DNA from 3 places in the Arthrobacter sp. R3-55 genome. Region 2 is predicted to be linked to each of the others. Evidence: riboswitches for the same ligand, from Rfam matches in the RefSeq annotation. Region 2 holds a riboswitch; each other region holds the start of a gene.
What was found. A riboswitch is a leader RNA that binds a small molecule or an ion and turns the genes downstream of it on or off. The one in region 2 is predicted to bind S-adenosylmethionine.

Region 1: it holds a riboswitch for S-adenosylmethionine, as region 2 does, so the genes downstream of both, M1D51_RS07855 (aminotransferase class V-fold PLP-dependent enzyme) here and metX (homoserine O-acetyltransferase MetX) in region 2, are expected to answer to the same signal.
Region 3: it holds a riboswitch for S-adenosylmethionine, as region 2 does, so the genes downstream of both, M1D51_RS16730 (hypothetical protein) here and metX (homoserine O-acetyltransferase MetX) in region 2, are expected to answer to the same signal.

Annotation. Positions count from the first base shown of each region.
Region 1 covers NZ_CP096423.1:1,678,106-1,685,926, forward strand. Annotated here, with positions in the region: gene M1D51_RS07840 (MFS transporter) at 1-119, shown strand, start outside; gene M1D51_RS07845 (metal-dependent transcriptional regulator) at 138-851, opposite strand; gene M1D51_RS07850 (class I SAM-dependent methyltransferase) at 861-1,685, opposite strand; gene M1D51_RS07855 (aminotransferase class V-fold PLP-dependent enzyme) at 1,767-3,176, opposite strand; SAM riboswitch class IV at 3,210-3,323, opposite strand; gene hisN (histidinol-phosphatase) at 3,519-4,331, opposite strand; gene rsgA (ribosome small subunit-dependent GTPase A) at 4,386-5,501, opposite strand; gene aroA (3-phosphoshikimate 1-carboxyvinyltransferase) at 5,504-6,874, opposite strand; gene M1D51_RS07875 (DoxX family membrane protein) at 6,881-7,396, opposite strand; gene M1D51_RS07880 (sigma-70 family RNA polymerase sigma factor) at 7,577-7,821, shown strand, end outside.
Region 2 covers NZ_CP096423.1:3,167,127-3,174,947, reverse strand. Annotated here, with positions in the region: gene M1D51_RS14710 (bifunctional o-acetylhomoserine/o-acetylserine sulfhydrylase) at 1-1,205, shown strand, start outside; SAM riboswitch class IV at 1,358-1,474, shown strand; gene metX (homoserine O-acetyltransferase MetX) at 1,490-2,611, shown strand; gene M1D51_RS14700 (hypothetical protein) at 2,641-3,075, opposite strand; gene M1D51_RS14695 (winged helix DNA-binding domain-containing protein) at 3,166-4,308, opposite strand; gene M1D51_RS14690 (SGNH/GDSL hydrolase family protein) at 4,337-5,179, opposite strand; gene M1D51_RS14685 (alpha/beta hydrolase) at 5,250-5,900, shown strand; gene M1D51_RS14680 (RNA-binding S4 domain-containing protein) at 5,971-6,198, opposite strand; gene M1D51_RS14675 (DMT family transporter) at 6,222-7,226, shown strand; gene M1D51_RS14670 (glycine--tRNA ligase) at 7,340-7,821, shown strand, end outside.
Region 3 covers NZ_CP096423.1:3,660,211-3,668,031, forward strand. Annotated here, with positions in the region: gene M1D51_RS16725 (sodium:solute symporter) at 1-1,296, shown strand, start outside; SAM riboswitch class IV at 1,430-1,549, shown strand; gene M1D51_RS16730 (hypothetical protein) at 1,565-1,924, shown strand; gene M1D51_RS16735 (hypothetical protein) at 1,921-2,112, opposite strand; gene M1D51_RS16740 (VIT1/CCC1 transporter family protein) at 2,346-3,497, shown strand; gene M1D51_RS16745 (matrixin family metalloprotease) at 3,582-4,472, shown strand; gene M1D51_RS16750 (matrixin family metalloprotease) at 4,836-5,633, shown strand; gene M1D51_RS16755 (LOG family protein) at 5,641-6,780, opposite strand; gene M1D51_RS16760 (gamma-glutamyl-gamma-aminobutyrate hydrolase family protein) at 6,855-7,646, shown strand; gene M1D51_RS16765 (chitobiase/beta-hexosaminidase C-terminal domain-containing protein) at 7,768-7,821, shown strand, end outside.

The DNA of each region.
Region 1 (7,821 bases), 1.5 Mb from region 2:
CAGGGGCGGTGGCTTCCGCCGTCGGGATCCGGAACCCCGCAAAGGAGACGGTGGCCGCCGAAGGCGGGAAAACAGAGGCGGCGTCCGACGACGACGAAGCGGCCGGGCAGCGCGACTGACCTTACTCCGGGCCTGGGTCAGCGGGCCGGAAGAACACAGCCCTCGTGAATTCCCGCGCTTTGAACCCACAACGCAGAAGTTACTTCATCGGCGAGATCAAATTCGCGGCCTTGGGCTCCGGTGCCGATCCGGACTACCAAAGCTCCGCCGAACGGTTTGCGTCCTACTACTTCAACCGGGGCATCAAGTGCGATTTCTTCGGCAGCCAGATACCGGAGGAGGTCAGGGTTCTCGTCACTGATCCTGGTGATGCGGCCTGAGTGGCCTTGATCCAGTTCAATCATGCGGTACGCGTGCGGCAACTGGACGGAGCCATCGGCCGAGGGAATGGGATCGCCGTGAGGGTCCCGGACGGGATGCCCCAGCTTGGCGGACATGCGTTCAATGAAGGTATCGGACACCGCATGTTCCAGCATCTCGGCTTCGTCGTGGACCTCGTCCCAGCTGTACCCGAGTTCTTCCACCAGGTAAGTCTCAATGAGGCGGTGACGCCGCACCATGGACAGCGCAAGCCGCATGCCCTGGGGGGTCAGCCTGATGGCGCTGTACGGTTGGTGGTCAACCAGGCCCTGGTCCTTGAGTTTGCGCACCATCTCGGACACCGAAGAATTGGCCACTCCCAGGCGCATGGCCAGTTGGGAGGACGTAATGGGTTTGTCCTGCCACTCCGTGTAGGAGTAGATGACCTTGACGTAGTCCTCAATCGAGGAGGAGGGCGTACTGGTCTTCACACTCCAAGCCTACCGTGGCCCGGTGTTGTGGACTTTGACTGCCCGCCACGTCTGCGTCACGTACGGCACGTGAACGGTATCGCCTGGCTCGTACCCGAGGTGCTCATGGAGGTACCATTCCAGGTTTCCCATGACTTTGGCCCTGGTGGCGTCGTTGGCACGGAGGTAGTAGCTGCGGGACTTGGTCAGTTCCATGATGTCTCCCGGCGTCAAGGCGTCCTCCCACCGGGTGAAGTGGCTTTCCAAGCGGGTGAATTCCGGACCGATCACTGGCCGGAAGCCTGGCTTGTGGACGTCTCCGGCATGCATGATGCGCGATAACCTGTGAACCCAGGGCACCGCGGTATCCAACTGGTTCCAGATCAAACCCAGGGTCCCCTGCGGCCGCAGGATACGAGCTATCTCGGTGCTCGCCGCGAGTGGGTCGCACCAATGCCAGGCCTGGGCGACACTGACGACGTCGAATGCTGAGTCCGTCAGTCCAGTTGCTTCGGCAGTTCCCTCCAGCGCGAGGACTTGTGGGTGGGACTTCCGCAGCTGATCAAGCATGTCCACGGAAGGATCGACGGCGGTCACGTCCAGCCCGTACTGGACGAGGCGCGCCGTGAACTTGCCGGTCCCTGCGCCCAGGTCCGCAGCTATCCGGGTCCCTTCCGGGACCAGCCATTCCACAGAGTCCAAGGGATAACCGGGGCGCACCCGATCATAGTGCTCTCCGCCGTCCTGGAAACTCTGGCCGAACTCACTGCGGAGGTCAGCGTGGAGCTTGGGCCCGCGTGGTCCGGCAGGTCCGGGGATGGCTGGCTGTCCACTTGAGGCAGCCTGAGAACGCATCGCCACCAAGGACTCCTTCCAGGGTCGGCAAAAGAGATACACTACGAATTTACCCCAGCGGCCGGAAACCGAGACCCGGTATTAGTCCACAGTGCAGGGGGCTGCGCCCGCCGTGCCCGGAGTATTGGGAGCCCACTCGGGGTAGGTGCGGTGGTCGTTGGCAGGTACCCAGCGGCCCTCATCCACTACGTAGTCCCAGCCAAGGCCGTTGCGCTTGAGGCCCTCAATGCCTGCCAGCAGCCTCGTGGCGTCCTCCAACCGGGAGCCGACGCCAAAACTTGCACGCAAGGAGCCCGAGGGGAGTCCTAGCCGCTTGAGCAGTGGGTGTGCGCAGAAGCGGCCATCCCGGAGGCCAACGCCGTGCTCGGCGGCCAGGTACGCTGCCACCAATCCGGCGTCGAATCCTTCTACGGAGAAATTGACCACACCGATGGTGTCTTCGGAGTCGGAGAAGATCCGGTGGACTGTCACGCCGTCGATGGCCTCCAAGCCGTCCACCAGGTAGGAGCGGATCGACGCCTCGTGGTTGTGCCAGGCCTCCTGGTCCAGTGCAGCGAGAACTTGAGTAGCGCGGGCGAGGGTGGCTGCGCCAAGGACGTTGGGGGAGCCGCCCTCGTGGCGGGCGGGACCGGTTGCCCAGCTGACGGAGTCCAAACGGGCTTCCCGGACGGCGCCGCCACCAGCCAGGTGTGGAATCCCGGCGTCGAGCCAGTCCGGACGGCCCACCACTACGCCGGCACCGAAAGGCGCGTAGAGCTTGTGCCCGGAGAAGACAACGTAATCCACGTCAGCTTCGGTGATGTTGATCCTACGGTGGGGTGCGAGCTGGGCTGCATCCACCACGATCCTGGCACCGAATTCGTGAGCCAATGAAGCGAGCTCGGCGATCGGCAGGATTTCACCAGTAACGTTCGAGGCACCGGTGATCGCGAGCAGGCTGACCCCGCCCTGGGCCAACTCATCGCGGAGTTTGTCGAACGTCGCGGCGAGGGTGGAGGCTGCCACGACGCTGCGGTGCGGGACTCCTTGCCAGGGGAGCAGGTTGGCGTGGTGTTCGATGTCCAGGTAAAGGACTTCACCGGAGAACCGGCCCTCGGCCTGGGGAAGGCAACCGGCCAGGAGGTTCAAGGAGTCCGTGGTGTTTCGCGTGAAAATGACGGAATCATCCGGGCGCCCACCGACGAAGTCACGCACGATGTTCCGTGAATTCTCATAGACGGAGGTGCTGATCTGTGAGGCATATCCGGCACCGCGGTGGACGCTGGCGTAGTAGGGCAGGACCTCGTTGAGATAGGCCGAGACGATGGTCAGCGCCGGAGCCGAAGCTCCATAGTCCAGATTGGCGTAGCGGACGTGGCCGCCCTGAATCAGTGGGGCCTGCAGTTCGGCACCAGTCACTGCGGCGAGGGGCCGGGCTGCTGCAGCTGCCTGTGCAGGGGTTTCTTCGACAAAAGAAGGAATGGCGTTTGAATCGAACGTGACAGTACTCATGGGACCTCATTCAAGAGGGACCCCCATGGGGGGGATCCGCGCTTGCCGCATCCGTTCCGGACCGGCCGGGTCGTCACCCGGGGCACCCCACCGCGAATGGAGGGTTGCCGGCCAGCAAACCGGGGTTTAGCGCTGGCACTCGTGACCTGTAAAAAAGGTTAGGGCACCTCCAGCGGCCACTCCAAAGTCACTGCGCTTTGTTAAGCGCTTTGTTACGTCAGGCTTGTAAAGCGGGAGTTTGGCGAATAAAAGACGGCAGCTGCCTCCAAAAGGAGGCAACCGCCGTCGAATATTCGCTAAATCGCCCTGGTCCCACGGGCCCGGAGCTGGAGGAGGCCGGAACTAAAGGAGATCGTCCAAGCCTGGGTTGAGGCGCTTGAGCACCTCTGAGTGGAGGATCGAGTTAGTGGCCAAGGCATTGCCGCCGAAGGGTCCGTCGTCGCCTTCCAGCGAAGTAAAGCGGCCACCGGCCTCCGTCACGATCGGGACCAGTGCAGCCATGTCGTACAAGTTCAACTCAGGCTCGCAAGCGATGTCCACTGCCCCTTCTGCCACCAGGCAGTAGGACCAAAAGTCGCCATAGGCCCGGGTCCGCCAAACGTCCTCGGTCAGTCCCAGGAACTCGTCCAGGTTCCCGCGTTCCTTCCACCCGGACAGGCTGGAGTAAGACAGCGAGGCATCGGCCAGATTGGTGACGTTGGAGACCTTCAAGCGGGTAGCAGCGGCAAGGGACCGCCCCATGTAGGCGCCCATGTCCTTGGCCGCCCACCAGCGTTTGCCCAAAGCGGGGGCGCTGACGACGCCTACTACAGGTTCACCCTCGTCAACCAGTGCGATCAGCGTCGCCCACACCGGTACACCCCGGACGAAGTTCTTGGTTCCATCGATGGGATCGATGATCCAACGGCGTGAGCCGTGTCCGCTGCTGCCAAATTCCTCGCCAAGAACAGCGTCCCTGGGCCGCGAGCGTGAGAGTTGGCCGCGGATGGCTTCCTCCGCAGCCTTGTCAGCGTCCGTGACGGGAGTGAGGTCGGGCTTGGTTTCGATCTTGAGGTCCAGGGCCTTGAAGCGATCCATGGTCTGGGCATCGACGGAATCAGCGAGGACATGGGCCAGGCGCAGGTCATCGTTGTAGGTGGAAACGGGATGGGTCATGGCACCAAACTATCCTGAAACATTCCCTGCAGTGGGGAGGTGAAGCCGCAGCGATCAGTTGACAGTGCCCAGTTCCTTGGCCTCTTTGGCTTCCAGCCGCGGGTCTGCGCCGAGCAGCCGGCGCAGCGAAGCCAGCCGGGCCACTCCTGAAGGTCCGGCGTGACCTTCGTTCACCCAGGGATCCAGCCCGCAGTTGATGGCAGTGGCGTCGTGCTTGCAGCCGCGTTCGCAGGCTTGAGTTCCGGGCTCAAGATCAGGGAAAGAATGCAGAATCCGATCCGGATCCACGTGGGCGAGGCCAAAGGACCTGATGCCCGGGGTGTCGATGATCCAACTGCCGGCCGGGGCGTCGGCAAGTTTCAAGGCCAAAGCGGAGGAGGACGTATGCCGTCCCCGACCCGTCACGGCGTTGACTCCGCCGGTTGCCCGCTCTGCCCCTGTCAGGGCATTGACCATGGTGGACTTGCCCACGCCCGAGTGGCCGAGCATCACGGTGACCTTGCCGCCGAGGTGGGAGCGCAACTGGGCTACGGCGTCCCTGTCCAAACGTGCCGACAGCCCGTCATCCGAGCGGGCGTCGATGCCACCTGCTTCGGAGTCCGCCGTGCGGCTGATGATCACCGGGAAGTCCAGGCTGAGGTAGTTGGCGAGGAGTTCCGCCGGATCCTTGACGTCCGCCTTGGTGATGAGCAGCAACGGCTCAATGCCGGCGTCGTAGGCTGCCACAAGGGCGCGGTCGATGAATCCGGTGCGGGGTTCAGGGTTGGCGGCGGCAACAACAATGACCAACTGATCGGCGTTGGCTACCACTACCCGTTCGATGGGGTCGGTATCGTCGGCACTGCGGCGCAGGAGGGTTCGCCGCTCTTCCACCCGCACCAGCCGTGCCAGCGTGTCCGGTGAGCCGGTGACGTCCCCCACCAGCGCCACGAAGTCCCCGGGGACTACCGGGTTTCGCCGCAGTTCGCGGGCACGTGCAGCGATGACAACACGGGCGTTCGAGAAATCCTCATCCACAATTGCCCTGTAGCGTCCTCGGTCCACGGTGATGATCCGGCCGATGACGGCGTCATCATGGCTGGGCCTGTCCTTGGTCCTCGGCCTGGAACCTTTTTTGTTGGGTCGTATCCGGACGTCGGATTCGTCCCAGGAGCGTGCGTCACGGCCCATGGTCAGTTGTTTGCCCCGTCCGTGTTGGAGATGGTTCCCACCATTCGGGCCCACATTTCAGGGAACTCAGGCATGGTCTTGGAAGTGGTGGCGATGTCTTCGACCTGGACGCCTTTGACGGCGAGGCCCAGGATGGCCCCGGCAGTGGCCATCCGGTGGTCGGCGTAGCTGTGGACCACCCCTGCACGCAGGGCGGCGGGGCGGATGATGAGGCCGTCGGCAGTCTCCTCGGCGTCGCCTCCCAGCGAGTTGATTTCATGGACAAGTGCCGCGAGCCGGTCTGTCTCATGACCCCGGAGATGGGCAATTCCGGTGAGTCGGGACGGGCTGTCAGCCAGAGCGCACAAGGCTGCCACCGTGGGTGCGAGTTCGCTGGTTTCGTCGAAGTCGGCGCCCTTGATGACGGGCCCGCCGGTTACCGAGAGTGTCCCTTCCTCCAAGGTAACCGTGGCCCCCATGGTGGCGAGGATGGTCCGCCACATATCGCCAACCTGCGTGGTGCCCGCCGGCCAATTGGTGACCCGCACTGTGCCTTGTGTTGCCAGGGCGGCGGCCAGGAAGGGCCCGGCGTTGGAAAGGTCCTGCTCAATCCTCTGGTCAAAGGCCCGGATGGGGCCGGGAGAGACCACCCAGTGATTGGGCACGGAGTCGTCCACCTGGACACCCACACTGCGGAGTACCTCCACGGTCATGGTGATGTGGTCCAGGCTGGGGACGGGCTTGCCGACGTGCTCCAGATGGAGTCCTTCGGCGAACCGCGCACCCACCAACAGCAGGGCGGATACAAACTGCGATGAAGCACTGGCATCGATCACCAGGTGGCCGCCCCGGACTTCGCCCGTACCGTCCACAGCAAAAGGAAGGGCCGACGGCGTCCTGCCGCCTTCTGCCGCCACCGGAACGCCGAGGGCGATCAACGCCTCGATGATGGTTCCCATGGGCCTGTTGCGTGCATGCGGGTCTCCGTCGAAGACCGTAGTTCCATTCCGCAGTGCAGCCAGCGGAGGAACGAACCGCATGACGGTGCCGGCCAAGCCGCAATCAATGGCCGTTTCGGCCCCTGTTGCACCGGGGTCCATCGGTGCGATGTGAAGGTCGGGGCCGTAGTCGCCGTCGCCGGGGACTTCGCTGACCGTGGCGCCCAGCTGCCGCAAGGCTTGGATCATGAGTGCGGAGTCACGGGAATGCAGGGGAGCCCGAAGCCGTGAGGGACCATCCGCCAAAGCGGCCAACACCAGGAACCGGTTGGTCAGCGACTTTGAACCAGGTACCGTCACCGTGGCGTCCACGGGCCCGCTGGCGTAGGGGGCCGGCCAGAGTGGCAGTGCGGTGGCCTCGGTTGATCCGGTGTTTTCGGCGGTGGTACCTGTCATGCTTCCTTATGCTCCAACTGCGTTGTCTACGGCCTTGCGTACTGCTTTATCTGCCCGCTTGATCTGCTTGCCCGTCACCTTTTTGGCATCCGCGGCCAGGTGTTCTGCGCGCCAGGCAATGCTGGGACGTCCGGCGGTGTCAACTGCGGCAAGCAGGACTCCGCCCGTCAGCGAAATGTTCTTCAGCAGCTGGGCCTTGCGGGCGCTGCGGCCTTCCTTGGAACTGATGTCCGCGGAGCGCCACTCGACGTAGGAGTTCAGGGCGGAGGTGATAGCCAGGACCGTTGCGGCGAAACGGGAGAGCTTTCCCAGGCCGAGCAATGCGCCGGCCCCCAGCTGGGCGCCGCCGATGACCCGCGCCAGGGTCTTCTCATCGGTCTTGAAAGGCAGTGATTCCGAGGCCCGGCGAAGGACGGGCGAAAGCTGCCTTGCGGTGTCGTCCGCGTTCCTGAGCTTGTCCAGACCTGCTACGACGAAGCTGGACGCGAGCATGGGCCGCGCGAGAAAACGGATAACAGACATGTCTTGCCTCCTGGATGGCTTGCCACACTATGTCAGTGAGTTTTGGGTTCAGCGGGTGCAGTCTGCTCTAGTCTTGCACCTTTGCGGAATATTTACCCAGCGGCGGCCGTTGTGAACTAGTGGTGCGGTGGAGACCGTGCCGCGGCAAGGTGTTGCCGCTTGGTGAACGGAGTTGATTTTTTGACTTTGGTTAAGGACCGTGTGGTTCTACCGGAGCACGGGTACGGCACGCAGCCGGATTCCCCGCAGCTGACAGTAGACTTGGCAACGATGAGCACCACGGAACCGGCCGCAGCGGCCATGCACCAGGCGGCCGGCGCGGAAGACGCAGCCGCCGCACCCGACGTCGACGTCGCTTCGGAGAGTCCCGAGCAACGGCGGGCGCGTTTCGAGCGCGACGCCATGCAGTATGTGGACCAGTTGTA
Region 2 (7,821 bases):
CCAGTGCCGAGAGCGCAGCCAACCGCTTTGCCCTGGCCGAACTGGCGCCGATCTACACCAGGATCGGCAACCCGACCCAGGACGCTGTGGAGCAGCGCATCGCGAGCCTGGAAGGCGGCTTGGGCGCGCTCCTGCTGAGCTCGGGCCAGGCTGCGGAGACCTTTGCCATCCTCAACATCGCGGAGGCCGGCGACCACATCGTTGCCAGCCCCAGCCTGTACGGCGGCACCTACAATCTGCTGGCGCACACCTTGAAGAAGTTCGGCATCGAGGTGACGTTCGTCCAGGACCCGGACAACCTGGACCAGTGGCGCGATGCTGTCCAGCCCAATACCAAGCTCTTCTTCGGCGAGGTTGTGTCCAACCCGCGCCAGGACGTGCTGGACATCGAGGGTGTAGCGCGCACTGCCCACGAGGCCGGCGTGCCGCTCATCGTCGACAACACGCTGTCCACGCCCTACCTCATCCGTCCCATCGAGTGGGGCGCCGACATCGTGGTGCACTCCGCCACCAAGTACCTCGGCGGGCACGGCTCTGCGATTGCCGGAGTCATTGTGGATTCCGGCAACTTCGATTTCGGCAAGGACCCGGAGCGCTACCCGGGCTTCAACACCCCGGACCCGAGCTACAACGGACTGGTCTACGCCCGGGACCTCGGCAAGGACGGAGCGCTGGGCGCCAACTTGTCCTACATTTTGAAGGCCCGCGTCCAGTTGCTTCGCGATCTTGGCTCAGCCGTGGCACCGTTCAATGCCTTCCTGATTGCCCAGGGCCTGGAGACGCTGAGCCTGCGGGTGGAGCGCCATGTCGCCAACGCCACCAAGGTGGCCGAGTGGCTCGAAAGCCACGACGACGTCGAATCGGTCGCCTATGCCGGCCTTCCTTCCAGCCCTTGGTATGACCGGGGACGGAAGTACGGTCCCCAAGGCACCGGCGCCATTGTTGCTTTCAACATCAAGGGCGGTGTCGAAGCAGGCAAGCGGTTCGTGGATGGTCTGGAATTGCACTCGCATGTTGCCAACATCGGCGACGTCCGCTCGCTGGTCATCCACCCGGCCTCCACCACGCACAGCCAGCTGACAGTGGAGCAGCAGGTCGCTGCAGGCGTGAACCCGGGCTTGGTGCGCTTGTCCGTGGGCATCGAACACGTGGATGACATCATCGCGGACCTTGAAGCCGGGTTCCGGGCCGCCAAGGGGGCCTGACGCCGCACTCCTGTGGAGGGCCGTCCGGCCGTCAATTGTTCGCCGGGCGGCATTCCAGGGTGCTGTTCGGCGAACGATGCCGCCAAAAACCGTCACACTGTTGTCACATTCTTCGCCAGAACCGCCCTGTATTTCCTAGACTCTTCGTATTAGGTCATGAGTGCCAGCACATAGCCCCGGCTTGCTGGCCGGCAACCCTCCTCCGCGGTGGGGTGCCCCGGGTGAAGACCTGGCCTGTTCGCACGCAAGGCGACGGGCAAGCGCGAGGTTAAGGTGTCAAAGGAATGACCATTACTGCTACAGCCCTTCCTAAATCCGGAGAAGAAGACGGGACCGTCAAGTACGCCGGCATCGGGCCGTTGGAACTTGAAGCCGGCGGGTTCCTTCCTGACGTCGTCCTGGCGTACGAAACCTGGGGGCAGCTCAACGCGGACGCCTCGAACGCCGTGCTCATCCAGCATGCGCTCACAGGCAGTACCCACGTAGCCCGCGGAGCCACGGATGAGGAAGGCTGGTGGGAGCAGCTGGTGGGCCCTGGCGCCACGATCGACACCGACAAGTTCTTCGTGATCTCCATCAATATTGTGGGAGGGTGCTACGGAAGCACGGGGCCTTCTTCGGAAGCACCCGACGGCCGGCCGTGGGGCTCACGTTTCCCGCTGGTCACCCTGCGCGACAGCACCGTGGCAGAGGCACGCCTTGCCGATGCACTGGGAATCGAGGCCTGGCACGCCGTCCTGGGTGGCTCCATGGGCGGTGCCCGCGCCCTTGAATGGGCTGTGACGTTCCCCGAGCGCGTCAAACGCTGCGCCGTGATTTCAGTAGGCGCCTACAGCACCGCCGAGCAGATCGCTTTCGCTCAGGCCCAAACACTGGCCATCCGCCAGGACCCAAACTTCAACAACGGCGACTACTACGCAGGCAATGCCCCTGAACACGGGCTCGCCTTGGCGCGGCGGATCGCCCACATCACGTATCGATCGGCGCTGGAATTGGATTTCCGCTTCGGTCGGGAAGCCCAGCACCAGGAGACGCCGCTGGCTGCCCAGGTGCTCGGGGAGCGTGGCCGGTACCAGGTGGAGAGCTATCTGGATCACCAAGGGACAAAGCTCGTCCGCCGCTTTGACGCCAACAGCTACATCGCCATCACCGAAGCCCTGATGTCCCACGACGTCGCCCGTGGACGGGGATCGTTGGAGGCGGCATTGTCCAGGACCACCGCCGATTTCTTCGTGGCCGCAGTGGACAGCGACAGGCTGTACTTCCCGGCGCAATCCCGGGAATTGGCGGCAGCCCTGCCCGGTGATGTTCCGGTCCACGTCATTGAGGCTCCGATCGGCCACGACGGCTTCCTCACTGAAATCGGGCAGCTCTCTCCCCAGCTGCGCGAGGCCTTCTTCGCCTAGCCTGCAGGCTGCCTTGGCATCCCGGTGGGCTAGCCGTTCATGATCTCGCCGCGCTGCTTCATGTAATCCTCCATGGCGATCTCGCCGTTGCTGAATTTCTCATCCAGCTCTGCCAGTTTGCGGGCACGGTAGCCTTGCGGCGATCCGCTGGTAGACGGGAACGGTGCGGGGGATGAAGCCCCCGACGACGACCCCTCCTGCGGTGCCGGTTCCGCCGGGCGGATGACGGACGGCTCGGACGGATGGCCCGGGTAGTTCTGCTGCGGGTAACTTTCCGCGGGGTAGGGCTGGCCGGGGTAGTTCTGCTGTGGCGGGAAGCCCGGGCCGGGCAGGTTCTGCGGCGGGTAGCCGGGCTCGCGGAAGGTTCCTTGCTGGATCCGGCGTGCGCGGGAGCGGTTGTACATGCGGATCCCGAGCGGAATCAGCCACGAGCAGACGATGATCCAGAAGATCAGATTGTTCACAGTGCAGGCCTCCTAGGTCTTATCCCAGCTTAGTCCTGCCAGCTAGCCCGGATTCTGCCGGCAAGAGCTCCCTTCCCTGCGCCGAACGGCTCAGAGAAGCCGGGCCTCCATACCCAGGAACCGGCCGTAGCGTGCCACTTCCGCGTCCAGGGCCTCCTGCTCGGAAGGGCTTGGAGGACGGTTCATCCGGACGTCCAGCTGGCAGGTTCCGCCGGAAAAGCCATGGCGCCACCATCCGGCCAACCTGCCGTTCATCAGGACCACATGCATGGGCCCGTTGTCCTCGGGGAAGTATGGCGCTGTCCCGCCCAGGTAATGCCGGGACTGGGAATAGCCCATGACGTATTCGTCATAGCACTGGAGGAGGTCAATCCGGGGGAGTCCTGCGTCATCCGGAGGTGTCGTGCGCCTTCCAAGGGTGAGCTCGCCGACGTCTTCCGTGGCCAGGTAAAACTCGAAACCGTCCAGGGTTACCGAAGCCAGGGCGCCGGGCGAAAGTTCCTCAGTCACGTGGAGGCCCAGTTTTACGTCCTTCATGGTCAGTCCGGACCATGCGGAGCAGTCCTTGATGGTGGCCGGTCCCCGGCTGCCGAAGTAGCGGAGCACCAAGGTTCCCAGGGCCCGCTCCCGGTCCTCCACGGTCAACGGCGCAGGAAGGAAACCCGGCACACGCTCCTCGAAGAGGGCGTACGTCTGCTTCAGCGCGCCCCCGGCGGATCGGATGGGGCTGCCGCTCACCAGGATGCGGCTGATTTCGGCGTGCATGAGGTGGTAAATGAAACCCAGGCCCTTGCTGGGAAAGCCGGACTTTCCCAAGACTTCGGCCAATTCCTCGCGGGTCTTATGGGCTCCATCTGCAACGGCTGCAGCAAGGATAAGGCCGCTTCGGCCGGCGGAGTCCTCATCGATCCCTGTTTGGCGGTACATGCCTTTGTTTCCCTGATGGAGACGGTCCGCGGAGAGCCCCATCAGCCAGCCAAGATCGTCCCGGTGCACAAAGTGCCAGGTGGGCCGGAGGATGTGGGTTCGCAGGATGGTTCCCTCGGCGACGGCCTGTTCCACGTCCGGGGAAGTGGAAGCAGGTGTCCTTTGTGCAACGGTCCACCGGGCATAGGGAAATTCTTGTGACTGGACGGCAAGGAGATTCCGGACCACTTCCCCGGGGCTTTCGGCGCAGGGAGGCCGCAGTTGCTGCCGCCGTAGCCGAATGCTGCGAATGGTCTCGGCGGTCACGCCTGGGCCGTCAGCCAGGGCCGTCACGTCAGCGCCGCGGCAGCAAGGTACCGCTTGGCCCGAAGACGGGACCCGGCGTCGGGCGCTTTGCGGTAATACCGTCACCGGAGGACTGGTGCCGGAGTCGCCGGATGACCCACGGGACAAAGTACTCGCGGGCCCAGACGAGGTCCGATGAGCGGGCCTCGCGCCATGTCCGCGGGGGAAGGGACTTAGGCATCAGCGGCTCAAGGGTGTGCTGGACGTTGAGGGAGTCCAGGACCATCATGGCGATGGTGTGGTGGCCCAGCGGCGAGAAATGGAGGCGGTCCGCATCCCACATCTGAGGATCTGCCAACTGCCGCAAGGACCACATGTCCGCAATGACGGCGTCGTGCCGTGCCGCCACTGTCCTAAGGTTCTCGTTGTAAATGGCCACCTTGCCGCGGATCCGCCCCAGCACCGAAGCTGCGGTGTCCGGACCGTTGAACAGGACCACACTGGCGCCGCCGGAACTTAGCTCAGCGACGGCGGCATCGAGTTTTTCGGCCAGGAGGTCGGGATCGCCGCCTGGCCGGATGAGGTCGTTTCCGCCAGCGGAAATGGAGACAAGGTCAGGCTGCAATTCCAGGCAGGGGCCGACTTGTTCATCGATGATCTGTTGCAGCAGTCTGCCGCGGATGGCGAGGTTGGCGTATGCGAAGTCTTCCTGGCTGCGGCCCAGCTCCTCTGCAACCCGATCCGCCCACCCACGGTTCCCGCCGGGGTTCCGGGGTTCGGGGTCGCCGATGCCCTCGGTAAAGGAGTCACCCAGTGCTACGTAACGGGTCCAGGGGTGCTTTTGAACCGGCTCGCCGGGCTTCAGTAAAGGATTGTTCTCACTCACGCTCATATCCTGCCCCGTGACCTCGACCCTACGCCACCGTAGGTTGTTACTTGTGGGTAACTGCAAGAATGGACCCATGACTGAAGCTCCCGCATTTCCCGCCCCTGTTGTCCTGTGGTCCCATGACGAAGCCGAGCGCGCAGGCAAGCCCCTCCTGGTGCTTCTGCACGGCTATGGCTCCAAAGAGGACGATCTCTTCAGCCTCGCAGGACTGTTGCCGGACGGGTTTGTGGTGGCAGCCCTCCGTGCGCCGATGCCCATGGGGCCGGGCTTCACCTGGTTCCCGCTGACAGCTTCCATCGATTACTCGCTGGAAGCTGTGAAGCAGGCTGCCGAGTATGCCCTTGAATGGCTGGACACGGTCAAGGCAAACCACTCCTCGGTGACGTTGCTGGGCTTCTCCATGGGCATGGCGATGGCCACCACCATGCTCCGCTACCGTCCCGCGGACTTCGCCGCCGTCGTCGGGCTGTCAGGCTTCGTGATCGACGCCGGCGCTGACGCCGCCTTCCGGGACCACGAGCTGGACGGCTCGCTGCCCATGTTCTGGGGACGGGACCAGCAGGATCCCGTCATCACCCAGGACAAGATCGAATACACCATGGGCTGGGTGCGCAAGCACGTTGACCTGACCAAAGTGCTCTACACAGGAATGTGGCACGGCATCAACCAGCAGGAGATCGGCCACGTGGGCGAATTCCTGACCCACAAAGTCCTGACTGACTGACGCAGTTTTTGGACAGATAACGCCCCTAAAAGTCATTCAAAAGGGCGTTATCTGTACAAAAACCAGGGGGTCAGGCGGCAGTGATCCGGACTGTCTGGCCGTTGACCGTTACGGTGTCGCCAACATGGAGTTGGCGGCCCCTGCGGTCATCGATCCCGCCATTGACCTTGACCAGGCCGTTCTTGATGAGCTCCGCGGCCTCCACTCCGTCCTCCACGAGGTTGGCAAGCTTCAGGAGCTGGCCAAGGCGGATCATGTCGTCGCGGATGGGGATTTCTTCAATTTCCGGAGTGCTCATACTGCAATGATGCCTGAAGTAGTGTGGTGACGGTGCCGCAGCCTTCTCCCCGTCCCACCCTTCCGCTGGCCGTTGGCCTCCCCATTGCAGTAGCAACAGGCTTGGTGATCCCGCTTCAGGGAAGGATCAATGGAGCCCTCGGTGCCCGGTTGGAGGACGGCATCGCAGCTGCCGTGGTGAGCTTCACCACAGGACTGCTGCTGATTACCGCCATCTCATTCGCGACGCCCAGGGGCAGATCGGGCCTTCAGCGCATCATCCCCGCTGTCCGGAACCGCAGCTTTCCGCGTTTCTACGTCATGGCCGGTGCCATCGGGGCACTGTTCGTTTTCGCGCAATCGTTCACGGTGGCACTGCTTGGTGTCGCCCTGTTCACGGTGGCTGCGGTGACGGGGCAGACGTTGAGCGGACTGCTGGTGGACCGGATGGGCATTGGTCCCGGCGGCAAACGCGCCATCACGGGAGTCCGGGTCATCGGCAGCGTCCTGACTGTGGCAGCCGTGGCGTGGGCTGTGTCTCCCCGGTTCAGCGGCGACGCGGACATTGCCTCGCTACTGCTGCCGGTCCTCCTGCCGCTGGCCGCCGGTTTCTTCATGAGTTTCCAACAGGCCATGAACGGGACCGCCACAGTCCATTACGGCACGCCCATCGCAGCTACCTTGGTCAATTTCATTGCCGGTTCAGCCATCCTGTGGATCGCATGGCTCATCAAGCTGGCCGTCGCCGGACCCGGCAACCCGCTGCCTGCCGAGTGGTGGTACTACCTCGGCGGGCCTATGGGCTGTCTCTTCATCGGGCTCGCTGCCCTCCTGGTCAGGAGCCTGGGCGTACTGATTACCGGCCTGGGCATGATTGCCGGGCAGCTGGTGGGATCGTTGGTGCTCGACGTCGTGATCCCCAGTCCCGGTGCGGTGGTCGCCTTGCCCACGGTGTTGGGTACGGTCCTGACACTCGCCGCGATCATCGTGGCTACGTTGCCGTGGCCCAAGGGAGCATTCGCACCAAGAGGCCCTGCCAAAGGCCGGTAGGGTAGGAACCAACACACTTTCCCCCAGCACCCCGCCGGACAACCTCGTCCGGATTCCGGGGCACACCACCGCGGACCGCACCCAGCGGCCCTGTAGAACAAATGGAGTTACCCATGGCAGCAAAATCCGTCCTTGACCAGGTCATTTCCCTCTCCAAGCGGAGGGGCTTTGTCTTTCAGGCCGGTGAAATCTATGGTGGCTCCCGTTCGGCGTGGGACTACGGTCCCCTCGGCGCCGAACTGAAGGAAAACATCAAGCGCCAGTGGTGGCAGAGCATGGTCCGCGGCCGTGAGGACGTTGTAGGCCTGGACTCCTCCGTAATCCTTCCCCGCCAGGTATGGGAAGCCTCCGGCCACGTTGAGGTCTTCTCCGACCCGTTGGTCGAATGCCTGTCCTGCCACAAGCGCTACCGCGCAGACCACCTCGAAGAAGAGTACGAGGAAAAGAAGGGCCGCCCGGCGGAAAATGGCTTGGCGGACATCGTTTGTGCAAACTGCGGCACCCGTGGGCAGTGGACCGAGCCCCAGGAATTCTCCGGCCTGCTCAAGACCTTCCTCGGCCCGGTGGCCAGCGAAGAGGGCATGCACTACCTCCG
Region 3 (7,821 bases), 490 kb from region 2:
GGCATGTGGCTGGTGGTGGCCATCGGCTCGGGCGTGTTGTTGCTTAGCCTGCTCTTCGCCGGCACCATCCAGAAGCTCAAGATCTACACGGTCTCCCAGATGCTGACCCTCCGCTATGGCAGCACGGCCACCCAGACCTCGGGCATTGTCATGCTGGCCTACACGCTGATGCTGTGCGCCACGTCCACCGGCGCTTACGCCACCATTTTCGTGGTCCTCTTCGGCTGGGAGCGTTGGCTCGCCATCGCCATCGGCGGCGCTATCGTCCTGGTCTACTCCACCATCGGCGGCATGTGGTCCATCACGTTGGCCGACCAGGTCCAGTTCGTCATCAAGACAGTGGGCATCTTCTTCCTCATGCTCCCCTTCGCCCTGAACGCTGCAGGCGGCCTCGACGGCATCCGGGCCCGCGTCGATGAGAGCTTCTTCGACATCGGCGGAATCGGACTCCAGACGATCATCACCTACTTCGTCGTTTACACCCTTGGCCTCCTGATCGGCCAGGACATCTGGCAGCGCGTGTTCACCGCCAAGACCCCCACGGTGGCCCGCTGGGGTGGCGCCACTGCAGGCATCTACTGCATCCTCTACGGCTTCGCCGGTGCCCTGATCGGCATGGCTGCCAGTGTTGCCCTCTCCGGCGTGGAGATCGCGGCCAAGGATGATGTTTACGCGGAGGTCGCTACCCGGCTCCTGCCCATCGGCATCGGCGGCCTGGTTCTCGCTGCCGCTGTCGCGGCCATGATGTCCACCGCTTCCGGCGCACTGATCGCTGCGGCAACAGTGGCCCGCGCAGACGTCATGCCCTTCGTAGCCAGCTGGTTCGGCAAGAAGGTAGACACTTCCGATTCCGACAACCCTGAGCACGACGTCAAGGCCAACCGCATGTGGGTCCTTGGCCTGGGGCTCGTCGCAATCATCATCGCCATCTCCACCAAGGACGTGGTGGCCGCGTTGACCATCGCTTACGACATCCTGGTGGGCGGGCTCCTGGTAGCCATCATCGGCGGCCTGGTGTGGAAGCGCGGAACGGGCATCGCCGCTGCTTGGTCCATGGCAGCCGGTTCAGTGGTAACCCTCGGGACCATGACCATCCTGGAAATCAATGCCGAAGTTCCCTTGGACGGCATCTACGCCAACGAGCCCATCTACTTCGGTCTCATTGCCTCCGCCCTGGTGTACCTCGTGGTTTCACTGATGAGCAAGCCCACCGATCCCGCCGTCATGAAGGCATGGACGGACCGCGTGGCCGGCACCCGCGTGGCAGAAGAAGAACTCACCACGCCCGCCTCCTAGCAGGCACACTCAGGTACAGAGAAACAAGCAAAGTTCGACGGCGGCGCCTCCCCTCTTCGGGGCGGCGCCGCCTGCGTTTAACCCTGGCAATGCAACGGATGGGGGCCACATCGATGCTGTAGGGTTGTCCCAGCTTCAAGAGATGTGGTGCCAAGCTCCGACTGGCCACACACCAACCCCATGTTCACGGGTGGTTCGGATGAGGAAGCGGCCCGTCCCGGACCAGAGACAACCGAGCGGGCAAGAGCACTCCCCAAGGAGCAACCCCTTGCCGTACCAAGGCGATACCACCCCCGCAACCAGCACCCCCGCAGCCAACACCACACGGGCAAGCACCCCGCCCGCAACGGCAGCCGTCACGGTGGCGGTGATTCCCGCCGTCGACCTCTTCCTGGGCACGGTGACCATCACTGCCGAGGCTGGCACCAGGCAGTTCAGCCATCCCCAAGCGCAGCTGATCGCCCGGGCGTTGGCGCAAGCCGTCCGCCCAACGCGTTGGTGTGAGGCGTCAAGAACCCTGACGGTCAGAGTTGCCGCCGTCGGCCGGCGGGCGGGTATACAGCAGCACTTCACCTTCAGCCACCAAGACCCACCCCAGGAGAATCCAACCAGGGAGAATTCGGCCTAGATTTCCTCGTCTTCCTCCCGGAACTCCTCGGTTTCGTCGATGGGGACCACCCGTTCGTCGTCCTCCGGAGCGTCCACTTCCTCAACCCAGGGCTCGTCCACTTCCTGGTCCTCGGCGTAGTCGTAAGCCGGGTCGGACTCAATGGTTGTCCGTTCCGGGTAGTTGGCGTGTGATTCGGTGGTGTTCATGGTGCAACCTCCGTCTCGCGGGCCGCTCAAAGCCCTTGTTGAACGTGCGCGGGATTCCTCCCGCCCCTGTCCTTCCATCTGAGCACCGGGTCCAGCGAGGGTCAAGGAGGCCCGGAAATTACGGTGCGCCGAACATTCCCAGTGAGGAATACCAGCCAAAAATCCCTGCAGATAAGCGGTACAGTGGGGCGTGCAATGGGGCCGCAACTACCCCACCCAGCACAGGAGAAAAAGTGCAACAGCACCACGAATCCCCCGGTTCGTCGAGCCCCGCTCCGGACCCTTCCACCCCTTATGACGGTGCAGCATCGCCTTCCTCATCGGACATCCGCCGCTGGCGGCAGTATCTGGCCGATGAGCGGGCCGAGGCGGCCGTTTACCGCGAACTTGCCCAACGGCGCGACGGCGAAGAGCGCCAAATCCTGCTCGCTTTGGCCGAGGCCGAGGGCCGGCACGAAGCCCACTGGCTCAAGCTCCTTGGCGAGCACGCCGGAATGCCCAAGGCTGCATCGGCCCGGAGCCAGTTCCTGGGCTTCCTGGCCCGCAACTTCGGGTCGGTCTTTGTGCTTGCCCTCGCTCAGCGCGCAGAAGGCCGTTCCCCGTACGGCGCCGAACCCGCGGCAACCCCTGCCATGGTGGCTGACGAGCAGATCCATGAGGAAGTTGTCCGTGGCCTGGCCACGCGTGGACGGAACCGGCTCTCCGGTACTTTCCGTGCAGCAGTCTTCGGAGCCAATGACGGTTTGGTGAGCAACCTTTCGCTGGTCATGGGCATGGCCGCCACGGGTGTGCCCAGTCCCGTGGTGCTGATGAGCGGCGTGGCCGGCCTTTTGGCGGGCGCCCTGTCCATGGGCGCCGGCGAGTACGTCTCGGTCCGTTCGCAGCGCGAACTGCTCAACGCAACCTTGCCCACGCAAGCCACCCTCACGGCTGCTCCGTCGTTGGACATCGAGCACAACGAGTTGGTCCTGGTCTACTTGGCCCGCGGAATGACACGGGAAGCAGCCGAGCACCGTGCCGCTGAGCGCATGGGCCTGTTCAGCTGCGATTGCGATCCCAGCCTCTCCTTGCAGCCGGAAAAGCCCTCCACGGATGAGCACGAGTCTGTGGGCTCGGCGTGGGGCGCGGCAATGTCCAGTTTCTGCTTTTTCGCCTCCGGCGCCATCGTTCCCATCCTGCCTTTCATCTTCGGCATGACGGGATTCGCCGCCCTGATGGTGGCCGGTGTTCTGGTGGGCATCGCGCTCCTGGCGACCGGCGCCGTCGTGGGCTTGCTGTCCGGAACATCACCGCTGAGCCGCGGGCTGCGCCAGCTCGCAATCGGCCTGGGAGCAGCCGCCGCCACCTACGGGCTGGGCCTGGTGTTCGGAGCAACCATTGTCTAGTTTGGACGGCTCCCCCCGCAGCCCGTAATGTTGGTTCGTCCTCCGCGCTGCCCCGCGTGACAGGGGCGTGAGGAATGGAGAACCGTGGACTCAGAGCGGGAAACGCGTGTGCCAAAGCACCGCCGTGCCGGAACGGCCTGGCGCATTCTCCGTGGCGTACTCATGGCCGGAATTGCCGCGGTGGTGGCGGTCCTGGTCAGTGGATTCCTGCATGGAGACCCCAGGATCACCGCCCTCTTCCCCGGCGTAAGCGTCCCTGGCTCCGCGCAAGGCGGGCAGAAGCAAACCACACCGGCGCGGGCGGAAGATGCCCCTCCGCCCGGATTAGAGGAAGCGGATGCCCCGTTGGGCTCACCGGTGGCGCCGGAGACCCGCAACGATTCGTACAAGTTCCTGGCCACCAACGACGACGGCTCTCCGGTGGGCTACTCGCCATGCCGGCCGCTGCACTACGTGGTGAACAACGCGTCCGCGCCGGCGGGTTCGGATGCTCTGCTGGAGACGGCGATCGCGAACGTCTCGGCTGCTTCGGGGATCCAGTTCGTCAACGATGGCACCACGGACGAGTTGCCGGCAGACAGGCGGGAGCCCTATCAGCCGGCCAAGTACGGTGACCGTTGGGCTCCCCTGCTGATTTCGTGGACCACGCCCGAGGCCGCCCCGGCCCTGATGGACAAGGTTATTGGCACCGGCGGCAGCACCATGTACTCACTGAACAACGGGCCCAAGAGCTACATCACGGGCAGCCTGGAGCTGGACACCCCGCAGGTCTCCGGACTCCTGGCCGACCCCGAAGGCGCGGACTACGTCCTGGCGGTCATGCAGCACGAGTTGGGGCACGTCATGGGTTTGGACCATGTGGATGATCCCGTCCAGCTCATGTACCCGGAAATCGGTGCCCCTGACGGCCTGGCGGCCGGGGACCTGACCGGCCTGCATCTCCTCGCTTCAGCACCCTGCCGCAAGGACATTTAGCGCCCTGTTCACAGGGCATGGACTCCCGGCCCGTCTGGACTTATGCTGGCGGCTACGGCCGACGGCGGCGCCCCACCTCCCGTCGCAGCCTCCACGTCAGGGGGTTCCATGGAACCTTACGGGTCGCCTCAGTGGCAGGACCCCGCTTCCCGCCGCCCCCGGAATCCTACGGGCAGCCCTTACGCTCCTCCGGGCAGCCCAAACCAGCCCGAGGCCGCAGTGCCGCCGCAGCCGCCACCACCTCCGCCTCCGCCGCCGCAGCCGCCACCACCTCCGCCTCCGCCTCCGACGCCACCGCCACCAGCTCCACCGCCTCCGACGCCGCCTCCGCCACAGGTCAAGCACAGCAGCATTGCCGCCATCTTGTTCTTCCTCGGCATCCTCGGCCTGGTGTGCGCAGGGGCCTACTTCAGCGGCGACCTGCAGTTGCACGGTTCATCGGCTACCCAAAGCCAGGGCTCCCGGCCCGGGCTGGTCCCGTTCGGACAACGCCAGGACCCTGTGCCCGGCTTGGAAGAGGCCGATGCACCCCTGGGAACCCCCGCACCTGTGAACCGCACCAGCAGTTCCTACAAGTTCCTTGCCGTGAAAGACGACGGCACTCCCCTGGCGTACTCACCATGCAGGCCCATCCACTACGTGGTGAACTCGGACCTGGCGGATCCTTCCTGGCAGCAGTTGGTGGACGAGGCTGTCCGCCAAGCCAGCGTGGCCACGGGATTGAAGTTCATTTACGACGGCCCCAGCTCCGAGGTCCCTTCCACCAACAGGCAGGGATACCAACCCGCCAGATACGGGGATCGGTGGGCCCCCGTCCTGATCGCGTGGAGCACCCCGGAGCAGGTACCGCGCCTGACGGGCCAGACTGTGGGCTTGGGCGGGAGCTCCTCGATCGGCCTGAGCAACGGTTACCAGGCCTATGTCACCGGCACTGTGTCCCTTGACGCCCCGCAATTCGCTGGCATTGTGGACACCTCCGAGGGCAAGGAAATCGGCATTGCCGTGATCATGCACGAGCTGGGGCACCTGCTGGGCCTGGACCATGTAGAGGACCCCCGGCAGCTGATGTTCGATCAGGCATCCTGGGTCCGTCAATACGCAGCCGGGGACAGGACCGGCCTGGCCCAACTCGGCACGGGTCCCTGCAGCAAGGACTTCTAGGCGCGCCTCACCCCTGGCCGGCCACCACTGCGAGCGCGTCCTCCACGGTGTCCACCAGGAAGATCTTCTCTGCCATGGGTTTTCCTTTGGCCAGGCTCTCGAGCATGGGCCAGGCGGGGAGTGTCCGTTCCCAGTGTTCGCGTCCCACCAGCACCATGGGGCTGATCGTTTCGGGGGCACCGTAGTAGTTCTCGCAGGCGTCCTGGAAGATCTCCTGCACTGTTCCTGCAGCGCCCGGAAGGAAGACGATCCCGCCGGTGCATAGCTCCAGCAAGATGGCTTCCCGCACCGCATTGGCGAAGTATTTGGCAATGTGCGTCGCGAACAGGTTCGGCGGCTCGTGACCGTAGAACCAAGTGGGAATGCCGAGCGTCGGCGTGCCTTCCGGGTAGCTTTCGACGACGCGGGCTGCTTGCCGCGCCCACTCCGTCACCGAGGGCCTGAACCCCGGGACGGCGGCGAGGGTTTCCAGGGCGGCTGCAGCGTCGGCGTCGGGCGTTCTGCTCAGGTAGGCACCCAGGTTGGCTGCCTCCATGGCCCCGGGTCCTCCGCCGGTGGCGACGGCAAAGCCTGATTGGGCGAGCAGCCGGCCCAGCCGTGCGGCGTCGGCGAAGTCGCTGGTGCCGCGCTGGGCGGCGTGCCCGCCCATGACGCCCACCACTTTGGTCCCGGAGAGTGCTCCGTGCTCCAGGAGTTCGTCCAAGGCGTCACCGATTGCGTGGTCGTGCAGGGCCGCGGCGAGCGTGGCGTCCAGGCTTCCCCGCTGCCCGGGAAGGATGCTCCACTGGTAGACCAGGGCGTCCAGGGTTGACTCGTACTCGGTGGAGGAGATGTCCGGGTAGAGCTCCTCGGCCGTGTAGAGGCTGTTCCGGTAGGGGTCGAACGGCACGCCGTGCAACTTGGGAAAGATGAGCGCTCCGCGCCGCCGCAGGCTCTCTTCCACGCCGTCGTCGAAGGTGCATCCCAGGAAGATCGCGCCTTGGGCGTCCAGGGCCTTTAGCTCCCGGGCGTGGCCCCTGAGGTCCAGGGATTGTGCGTGCCAGCCATTCATGGACCCGGCGCCTGCGGTCACCAGGTGGTCGAAGTGGACCACGCTTTCTATGTCCAGTGTCCGCGGGCTCGGGTTCAGGGCTCCGGTGCGATTCATGGTTTCAGCGTAGTATCACCGCGCTGTGACGCGGGCGTTTGCGCGCCGGGCTCCGGTCCAGTGCATCATGAAGCATGAAGAGTTCAGAAGTTGCGCGTCCGCGTATCGGTGTTCCGGTTCGTCTCAGCAGTTCGGACTCCCCGGACGCCCGGGTGGGCGAAGCCAACCAGCTCTTCACCTACATTGTTGACCTGTTGCGCGAGGCCGGTGCGCAGCCGGTGCTGCTGACTCCGGTTTCGGCGGACAGCGCCGGCCGTCTGGCTGCCGAAATGCAAAGGCTCGACGGCGTGCTGCTGCCCGGGGGCGGCGACATCGATCCCCGCCTGTACGGCCAGGATCCCGAGGACACGCTGTATGACGTGAACCAGGAGCAGGACCATCTGGACGTCGACGTAGCGCGGGCAACCATCGATGCCGGCCTGCCGCTGCTGGGGATCTGCCGCGGCCACCAACTGCTGAACGTGCTGTATGGCGGTACGTTGACCCAGGACATGGCGCCGACTTCGGTGACGCACAGCAGCTTGGATCCCCACGATCCCGTGGCCAGCGACTGGGCCTGGCATGCTGTCCGGCTCACCGCTGGCTCCAAAGCCGCGGCACTGTACGGTTCCGCCGAAGGGTCAACCATCAAGATCGCCTCCGGGCATCACCAGGCGGTGGACCGTGTGGGCGAGGGCTTGGTGGTCACGGCAATCGCCGACGACGGCACCGTGGAAGCGCTGGAGGACCCGTCCCGGTGGGTTGCCTCCGTGCAGTGGCATCCTGAAGTTCCGCAGCTTGCCGGCTCAGAGCGGCTGGCACCTTTCGTGTCCTTCGTGGAAGTGTGCCGGCACCCTACCCAGGCTCGTTCCGGTGGGGTACAGTAGCGCTCACTGCATCGCTTTCAGCGTCACCGGAAGTTCAGCCAGTACCAACTTCATTCGCAATGACGTCCAGGGGGCGTCGTAAGTTTGCCGGCTGGGGGGCCCAACATCTGCTCAAAGGAGCATGGTTGTGGACCGTCCAAAACACGCCAGTCGTCCTCGTCACCCGCATAGCCGC